3 regions of the Peribacillus phoenicis genome follow, and region 1 is predicted to be linked to each of the others. Evidence: riboswitches for the same ligand, from Rfam matches in the RefSeq annotation. Region 1 holds a riboswitch; each other region holds the start of a gene.

Region 1 (3,118 bases):
GAATAGATAAAATAAGATGTACATATGGAGGGTTAATAATGACAACAACACCAAAAGAACTTCGTTACACTAAAGAACATGAATGGGTCAAAACGGAAGATGGAACAGTGCGCATTGGAATTACAGCTTTCGCACAGTCCGAGCTTGGGGACATCGTATTCGTTGAGCTTCCGGAAATCGGCGATGAATTGAAAGCGAACGAACCATTCGGAAGTGTTGAATCCGTTAAGACCGTTTCTGAGCTTTATGCACCTATCAGTGGCAAGGTTGTTGAAGTAAACGAAGATTTAAGTGACAACCCTGAATATGTAAATGAGTCTCCTTATGAAAAGGCATGGATGGTCGTGCTTGAACCATCTAATGGCAGTGATATTGAAAACTTGATGAGCGCTGAAGAGTATGAGAGTTTAATCAACGGTTAAAAAGAATGAGAGGGGGACTGAAAAGGCCTGCTCTCTTTTTCATTTTGTACCGTGGCAGTTGCACACATAATTCGTGAGATGGAGTGATGACATGGAGTGGGGCGAATTCGATAAAGTGATCATTGTAGAAGGCAGTTCCGATAGAAGAAAAGTTGCCTCCGTTTTAAATGAAGATGTGGAAATAAGATGTACGAATGGGACCATATCATTAACTAAGCTGGATGAATTAGTGGATGAATTGATGGACCGTGATGTTTATCTCCTTTTTGACGCAGATGAATCAGGAGAAAAGCTCCGGAAGCAGTTCCGAAGGGAAATGCCTGAAGCGAACCACCTGTATATTAATAAAATGTACAAAGAAGTGGAAAGCTCGCCCGAACATCATATCGCAACTGTGCTTTTATCTGCCAATATGAATGTGAAAATGAAATTTTTAAGTCAAAGGGTGAACGACTAATTGATGCAGGAATGGAAAGAAGAAGAGTGTAAGCTTGCTGTTGAAAATGGGGAAACCTTTTGCTTATATTTATATACCCCTTTATGCGGCACTTGTCAGGTTGCCTCCAAGATGCTGACGATATCCTTGGAGCTATTCCCGGAATTGAAGGCAGGGAAAATGAATATGAATTATGTCCAAGCAATTGCCGAATCATATGAAATCGAAAGTGTTCCTTGTTTATTGCTTTTCAAAGAAGGACAGCTGCACAAAAAAATATATGCCTTTCAATCCGTTCCTTATTTGTACGGATTGCTTAAGGAAATCAGCTAAGAAACCAATCAGAACCGTGGTTGGTTTCTTTGTTGCGGACATTTGAATGCGAGATTGAAATTAAACAAAGAATATTCTAACAATTCATTGACTGATTTATTCTAAAATGCTATATTTTGAATTAAGTAACGGCAGAATTTAATAGTTCTTATCAAGAGTGGCGGAGGGACTGGCCCGACGAAGCCCGGCAACCGGTATAAATTTATATACGGTGCTAATTCCAGCAGAGTGTTGGCTCTGGTAGATGAGGTGTATTCTAGAAACCTCTTCTTATTGAAGTGGTTTTTTTGTTTATAAAAGGCCAGGTATCATATAATTCCAACTAAATCCATAGAAAAAGGTGAAATCATATGTCAGAGAAAAAGTTGCGTTTCGAAACATTGAGTGTTCATGGCGGTCTGCAAGCTGATGAAACAGGTGCCCGTGCAGTTCCTATCTACCAAAGCAATGCATACTTGTTCAAAGACACCGACCATGCAGCGAATTTATTTGGTCTAAAGGAGAATGGTTATATATATTCACGACTTCATAATCCCACGGTCAGCGTTTTTGAGGAAAGAATGGCATTATTGGAAGGCGGTATCGGCGGATTGGCAACAGCAAGCGGAATGGCAGCCATTTCACTTTCAATCCTGAATATTGCCGCTGCTGGAGATGAGATTGTTTCAGCCTCTACATTATATGGCGGTACGTATAACCTTTTTGAAAATACTCTTCCTAAATATGGGATTAAAGTGAAGTTCGTTTCTCCCGATGACCCTGAAAATTTCAAAAGGGCGATAACGCCAAGAACTAAAGCCATTTTTGCTGAAACGATCGGAAATCCAAGTTTGAGGGTGCTTGATATTGAAGCGGTAGCGAAAATCGCCCATGATGCCGGAATACCTTTGATCATTGATAATACCTTCGCGACACCATATCTATGCAGACCAATTGATTTTGGAGCGGATATTGTCATCCATTCCGCTACAAAATGGCTTCTGGGAAATGGAACCACGCTGGGCGGTGTCATCGTGGATGGAGGGAAATTCGATTGGAACTCGCCAAATTATCCTGGCTTCACGGAGCCTGACCCAAGCTACGACAATCTGGTATACGCCGAGGCAGTTGGACCTGCTGCATTCATAACGAAAGCCCGAGTGCAGTTACTTCGTGATTTAGGCCCTGCGCTAAGTGCCCAAAGTGCATTCCAGTTTACGCTTGGGCTTGAAACACTGCATGTAAGGATGAAAGAGCATCTGTCAAACACCAAGTCTGTCATTAAATATTTAAAAAACCACCCTGCCGTGACTTGGGTTTCACATCCTGGTGATGAGGATCATCCCGATAAAGCCCTTGCGGATAAATATTTGCCTAAGGGAGCTGGATCTGTCGTGACTTTTGGAATACAAGGTAATCGCGAAGCTGGCGCAAAGCTTATCAATTCGGTGGAATTATGGTCCCATGTAGCGAATGTGGGGGATGCGAAGAGCTTGATCATCCATCCAGCAAGTACGACCCATCAACAATTGAATGAGGCGGGTCTTGCGAAAGCGGGTGTGAGTGCTGATCAAGTCCGTTTATCCATTGGGATTGAAAATGTAGACGATTTAATAGAAGATTTGGAGCAGGCAATTGAAAAAGCGACGAATATCGTCTCCTTGACATCCAAAACGGTTTAAGTAAAGTTTCTGTGTACTAGAAATAATATACATTGCGCTCCTTTTTTATCTATGATAAAATTTCACCATACTAAAGAACTTAATGATGTACAAATATTCTATATATTAGCTCTTATCAAGAGAGGTGGAGGGATGTGCCCGATGAAACCCGGCAACCGACAAGGAGATTTCCTTGGAAAGGTGCCAATTCACACAAAGTTTAATCACTTTGGAAGATGAGAGGAAGGCCTGTTTCTTCACCTGCCTTTCTGCTCATGCAGAAAGGT
Region 2 (3,118 bases), 2.2 Mb from region 1:
TGATGAGAAAGAGGAATCTGAAGATGGGACTAGCCATCTATCTACGGATGATCTAGTGGAGAATCATGTTTGCACCATGATAAATAAAATTCTTGATAATAAAGAACAGTTTTCGATACTATTCAGGGAAACACAATTTGATCAAGATATTTCTAAGCAATATGTAGATCAGATTTTCAAGCCGAATGCCAGGCATATTGAAATACAGAAGAGAATAGATAGTGGTGAGATACAGTATATCTCTGATATTATCCTATTTAATGTAGGGATCATTTCTTTCACATTGGCATTATCTACACATTATGAGATCCATCAGCAGAAAAAGGAGCCATATTTTACTTCTGAACGAATTAAGAGCATTGCTCAACTTTTGGTATATGGTATTCATGGCAAACAAAAACATACATAATGAAACGGTCATATTTACGGCTTGATGCTCAAGCCCTTCAATATGACCGTTTTATTTTCCTTAAGATCCGATGGAGTAAACTTGAAAATTTTTTAAACCAGAGTGTAAGATTTGACTTATATTTTTCAGACTATTACGATAAATGCATGCTGTACGAAATGCTTACGAAGATTTTATCTGGAAATCATGTAATATTGGAGGGGGAGATTAAATGACCGATATCGTAATTTTATCAGGAAGTCCGGCTATTCCGTCCAGAACGGACATTTCACTAAAACATATTCAATCATTAGTTGAAAACGAAGGTTTTACCACAGCTTATTTCTCAATTACGGATTTCTCAGCAGATGATTTATTCCAAGGCAAATATAATAGCGAAGATATCTTAAAGCTTTCAGAGAAAATTCAAGCAGCTAGAGGTGTCATTATTGGTTCACCGGTTTATAAGGCTTCTTATACAGGTGTATTGAAGGCCTTGATCGATTTGTTGCCAGAAGGTGCTTTTAAGGGTAAGCCAGTACTGCCAATCATGATTGGCGGAAGTAACAGGCATCTATTGGCGATTGACTATGCACTTAAACCATTAATTTCAATATTAAAAGGCGAGCCGCTGCAGGGGATTTATTTCGTTGATAAAGAAATAGATAAACAGAATTCAGAAAACCCGATAAATGATTTGCATTTAATTGATCGCGTCCAGAGTCAAGTTCAAGAATTTGTAGAAGCGATACAGTTAAGAAATTAATGAATTCGAGTAATTCCTTCTATAAAAAGTACTGGAATTCGAGAAATTATTTTTTCAAAGAATGACAGGCGCCAATAATAGGTTTGTTAATGAAAATAGACTCATTTTTTTGGATGCTTTATCTAAAAAGACGAGTCTATTTTCATATTTACATGAACATAAAATCATAATCGGAATAGTGTGTATAAAAATAACAGTTCATCCATAATATTAAACCAAGTTATTTTATAAGAAAACTCCATTGACAAGGATTAAATATATGTTAATATTTAAAATAATAAAACTTATCCAGAGCGACGGAGGGAATTGGCCCTTTGAAGTCCAGCAACCTGCATGATCGATGCAAGGTGCTACCTCCAACAAAATGTTGATCATTTTGGAAGATAAGGTAAAGATATTTACCTTGGGATCTTTCCATCATGGAAAGATTTTTGTTTTTTGGGAAAGTTGTAGGCAAACCATAACAATGTAAGGTTGTTTGGAATTATATAAATCTAAGAAATTCATTGAACCAGCGGTGAAAATAAGAAATTCGCGGATTTTCTTAAAGGAGGAACAGGCTTGGATAAAGAGAATCAGCTTGAAGAAATATTTGAACGACTTCAAGAAATGCTTAATTCTATGAAATATGGATCCATTACACTTATTGTCCAGGATGGTAAAATCATTCAAATGGAAAGAAATGAAAAATTAAGAATTAAATAAGGTATCTGCTGACTAGAAAAACTAGAGGCGGGTTTAACTGATATAGAGAGAGTATTGGTTAGATTCGTCTCTTTTTTCCTAGAGTCAAACAAACTGGAGAAGATTACAACGGGCATTGATCAACAGTTACTCTAACCTGATACAGCAAGTTTTTAGAGGGGGCTACAAAGTTGGCTGCATTAATAAACTATGAAAATTTCAACACTGGGGATTTCCCTGTATTTCCCGAAGACAGTGAGACAAAAGGTGCTTTGGAAGTTCTGCAATGGGCGAATGACCATTTTGGAAACGAACTGATTTATGCTTGCAGTTTTGGCATTGAAGGCATCGTGCTTACGGATTTATTGGCGAAGGTCAATCCTTCTGCCAAAATAGTTTTCCTTGATACAGATGTTCATTTTGAGGAAACTTATCAATTGATCGAGCAAGTGAAAAAGCGATATCCAAAGCTTTCGATCGAAATGAAGAAACCTGCCTTGACGCTAGAGGAACAAGCAGCGGAATATGGGGATGAATTATGGGTTAGAGATTCAAATAAGTGCTGTAATATCCGTAAAATCATTCCGCTTACCGATGTGCTTTCAACGGCAACAGCATGGCTTTCGGGACTGCGGAGGGAGCAATCCGAAACAAGGGCTTTAACCGAGTATATCAATAAGGATAATAAGTTCAAGTCAGTTAAAATATGTCCACTCATACATTGGACATGGAAAGATGTTTGGCGCTACGCCCACAAAAACGGACTTCCATATAATATCCTGCATGATAATGGATATCCGAGCATTGGATGTAAAACATGTACAGCACCAGCCTTCAATGCAGATGATTTACGCTCTGGCCGTTGGCAAGGAGCTCAAAAAACGGAATGCGGATTGCATTTATCTTAAATAAATAAAAACCATAGGCTTAAATAAATAGAAACCATAGGCTTAAATAAATAGAAACCATAGGGGGAAATTAGCATGACAATCAGTTTACCGCACGGAGGAACATTAATCGATCTTTGGGAACCAAATTATGATATTAGTAAAATAACAAAGTCAATCGAAATCGATCAAATTGCTTTAAGTGATCTTGAATTGATAGGCACTGGTGCCTACAGTCCAATTAAAGGATTCTTTACAAAAAGTGACTACGAGACAGTGGTCAAGGATTTGAGGCTTAGCAGCGGTCATGTATGGAGCATCCCAATTACGCTTCCTTTGACCGAAGAAACTGCAGAAACCCTTACTATAGGTGAAGAAGTAACGTTGACTCAT
Region 3 (3,118 bases), 140 kb from region 1:
GCTTATAGCTTTTCTCAAGCGCATGTGAGTCTATTAAAAAGATTCGCTGGATGGCAATGACCCCCTTTTGCTTCGCCTTCAATATAACGCTTGATTTAGTCGAAATCAGCCCATATGGATTATATTCCTGACAAATGAATTCTGTCGCGTACTCATCACTTCTTATGCCATGGATCAAATCGACATGATAAATCATTTTCTTATTATGCTGCTTTGCCATCATACTTACATTTTTCAATTGTGAGATATGCAAATCAAGAAACACACCTATTTCATAGGAACTTTCTAGAAATCTTTCAAAATCCTTCATGCTTGCTGAAGCAGGCAAAATCTTCTGATCCATCATTATCCTCCTCATTCCCAGAAAAACTCAAAACTTCAAGTCATTTAGTATATTTTAAAGAGCTTGATTTATCAAACACATTTTTTTCATGAACCATGTCACCTTAACACTATCATACCTGGCACACCCTTTATAGATTGCGGCTAAGGATATATGTAAAATATCCCCTTAAATCATAAAGAAAGTTTCATTTTCAATGCACCTTCGACGAGTTCATACGATTTAATTGTGCCAATGGGAATTTTTCGCACGATGCTCCAAGCATTAACATTCATTTTGATCGCTCTTTTTTCATATTCAAAAAATGGCGGTCTGTTAAATATCCTTTGGTTGATGAAATTCCTGTCAATGGGTTCCATTTCCACTAATTCAAATGAAATCGTTCTTTTTTCCACATGAACCGGTTTCAATGTAATCCGGAAAGCTACGTCTCTCTTAAACATCATTTTTTTCACTTCCATCGTTCCGGAAAGCACAATATGCTTAGGCGTAATCTTGACTTTAATATCCTGACCATATGATTTCATTTTTATGATTCTCTCTATCATGGATTCAGTTACCGTTATCGGTATGCCGCTTTTGAATGGACTCATCCTTGCATTCCCTCCCCACTCAAAGCATATGCCGGATTACCTGATGCCGTTAACATTTAAGCGTGAATCAATAAACGGTATATTCTAAATATTCAACCACCAACTCTTGACCTTTATAAAAACTACCTGTATAGTCATAATTAATTTAATAGACAACTCTTATCCAGAGAGGTGGAGGGACTGGCCCTTTGATGCCTCAGCAACAGACTATTCATGTACTGTGCTAATTCCAGAAGTGTAAAAACTTGAAGATAAGAAGAGTATATAGCTTTGTTGCCAACACCTCTTCTTATTTTTAAGAAGAGGTTTTTTATTTTTAAAAGGAAAGAAGGAATGCAACATGTCAATCACATTAACGAAAGCACCATTCAGGGCCGATCACGTCGGAAGTTTATTAAGACCGGAACGTTTACATATTGCCAGAAAGCAATTTAGGGAGGGTACCCTTTCAGCAGAGCGGCTTCGTGAAATTGAAACCGAAGAAATCAAACGGATTGTCGATAAACAAATTGAAGTTGGTTTAGAGGCCGTTACGGACGGTGAGTTCAGACGAACATGGTGGCACTTTGACTTCCTCGAACATTTAAATGGCATCGAGGGTTATGTAACTGAAAAAGGCCTCACATTCGATGGTGTGGAAACAGAGAGATATAATGTTCGCAATATCGGGAAGGTTTCATTCAACCCTGAACATCCCTTCATTCGTGATTTCATTGAATTGGACAAAATCGTGAACGGACGTGCCGTTGCCAAACAAACCATTCCCAGTCCGAATCAATTATTTGCTGCAGGCATTCATAATGAAGACATCTACCCTGATATTGAAGATTATGCAAATGATATCATCAAGGCGTATCAGCATGCTTTAAAAGCCTTTTATGAAGCAGGTGTGCGTTATCTTCAATTGGATGATGTATATATTGCCAGACTTTCAGCTCCAGATTTCCAGTTCAAAGATGGAAAATATACGAGGGAACAATTAATTGATCTTGCACTTCGCGTCATTAATGGCGCATTGGAAGGAAAACCAGAAGACCTTATCGTCACTACCCATCTATGTCGCGGAAACTACCAGTCGACATGGGCGTTTGAAGGAAGCTATGCCCATATCGCCCCAACTTTATTGGCAAAAGAAAAAGTAGATGGATTCTTCTTGGAATATGATGATCAACGCTCAGGGGATTTCAAACCATTGGAATACATTCCAAATGGCGGGGCACAGGTCGTACTGGGTGTCGTCACTTCAAAAAATGGAGAAATCGAAGACAAGGAAGCAGTTAAGGTACGCATCAAGGAAGCTTCAGACTTCGTTCCTCTCGAACAATTATGCTTAAGCCCGCAATGCGGTTTCGCCTCCACCCATCACGGCAACAAGCTAACCGAAGAACAGCAATGGGAAAAGCTGAAATTCGTCGTTGATGTAGCAAAAGAAGTATGGGAATGATTCATCCTTAAATGTAAAGTAAAAGCTAGGCATTAGGAAGGCCTAGCTTTTCTTCAAAACAACTCAATAAAATGTTTTGCCGTTTTGGAAAGATAACGATCTTGTCTAAAAACCAAGGCTATATTCGATTGAATTGAAGAATCGATAATATCCAGCACTTTCACTCCTTTTATAATATGGGGTGAAACAGCTGATTTCGGAACAATACTCGCCCCAACTCCAGCGGCAACCAGAGAGAGCAGAACATTTACATCATGGCATTCGCATAAAATATTTAGCTGTATTTCCCGCTTTTTAAATTCCTCGATAATTTCCTCGTAAATCCCTGGTCCTTTTTCCCTATGCACTAAAAGCAATGGGATGTTTTCAATATCCTTTAAATGAACCCTATCCTTCGAAGTGAAGCTGTCCCAATCCTCAGGTACAACAAAAACATTGGGCACTTGTCCTAAGTTCAAACTGGAAAGACTCTTCATCTCGACAGGTAAATGAACAATGGCAAGTTCGATATCCTGATTCTCCAAATAATTACTTATTTCATATGGATCTCCTGCGAATATTTTGAAGGAAACGGAAGGATATTTTTTCTTGAAACTATTAATTTTATCAGGTAAATAAGACATATACGCAAGTACAGAACCTACTGAGAGTGTACCTTTAATTCCCTCACCCGTTTCCTTCACTTCGAGCAAGGAGTCCTCGAAATATTGAAGCATATCCTTAGCCTTCTCGTAAAGT

Evidence for each region. Region 1 has a riboswitch for S-adenosylmethionine ahead of ABC374_RS23485 (O-acetylhomoserine aminocarboxypropyltransferase/cysteine synthase family protein). Riboswitches for the same ligand answer to the same signal wherever they lie in the genome.
Region 2: another riboswitch for S-adenosylmethionine. It lies ahead of ABC374_RS12245 (YezD family protein); the one in region 1 lies ahead of ABC374_RS23485 (O-acetylhomoserine aminocarboxypropyltransferase/cysteine synthase family protein).
Region 3: another riboswitch for S-adenosylmethionine. It lies ahead of ABC374_RS22770 (5-methyltetrahydropteroyltriglutamate--homocysteine S-methyltransferase); the one in region 1 lies ahead of ABC374_RS23485 (O-acetylhomoserine aminocarboxypropyltransferase/cysteine synthase family protein).

What each region holds. Positions count from the first base shown of each region.
Region 1 covers NZ_JBDFMF010000001.1:4,723,900-4,727,017, reverse strand. The annotation lists gene gcvH (glycine cleavage system protein GcvH) at 39-422, shown strand; gene ABC374_RS23495 (toprim domain-containing protein) at 514-879, shown strand; gene ABC374_RS23490 (thioredoxin family protein) at 883-1,191, shown strand; SAM riboswitch class I at 1,337-1,442, shown strand; gene ABC374_RS23485 (O-acetylhomoserine aminocarboxypropyltransferase/cysteine synthase family protein) at 1,542-2,852, shown strand; SAM riboswitch class I at 2,962-3,074, shown strand.
Region 2 covers NZ_JBDFMF010000001.1:2,495,124-2,498,241, reverse strand. The annotation lists gene ABC374_RS12255 (TetR/AcrR family transcriptional regulator) at 1-409, shown strand, start outside; gene ssuE (NADPH-dependent FMN reductase) at 621-1,154, shown strand; SAM riboswitch class I at 1,436-1,544, shown strand; gene ABC374_RS12245 (YezD family protein) at 1,716-1,859, shown strand; gene ABC374_RS12240 (phosphoadenylyl-sulfate reductase) at 2,042-2,746, shown strand; gene sat (sulfate adenylyltransferase) at 2,822-3,118, shown strand, end outside.
Region 3 covers NZ_JBDFMF010000001.1:4,586,766-4,589,883, forward strand. The annotation lists gene ABC374_RS22760 (glycerol-3-phosphate responsive antiterminator) at 1-343, opposite strand, end outside; gene ABC374_RS22765 (hypothetical protein) at 517-936, opposite strand; SAM riboswitch class I at 1,093-1,194, shown strand; gene ABC374_RS22770 (5-methyltetrahydropteroyltriglutamate--homocysteine S-methyltransferase) at 1,277-2,380, shown strand; gene ABC374_RS22775 (LysR family transcriptional regulator) at 2,434-3,118, opposite strand, start outside.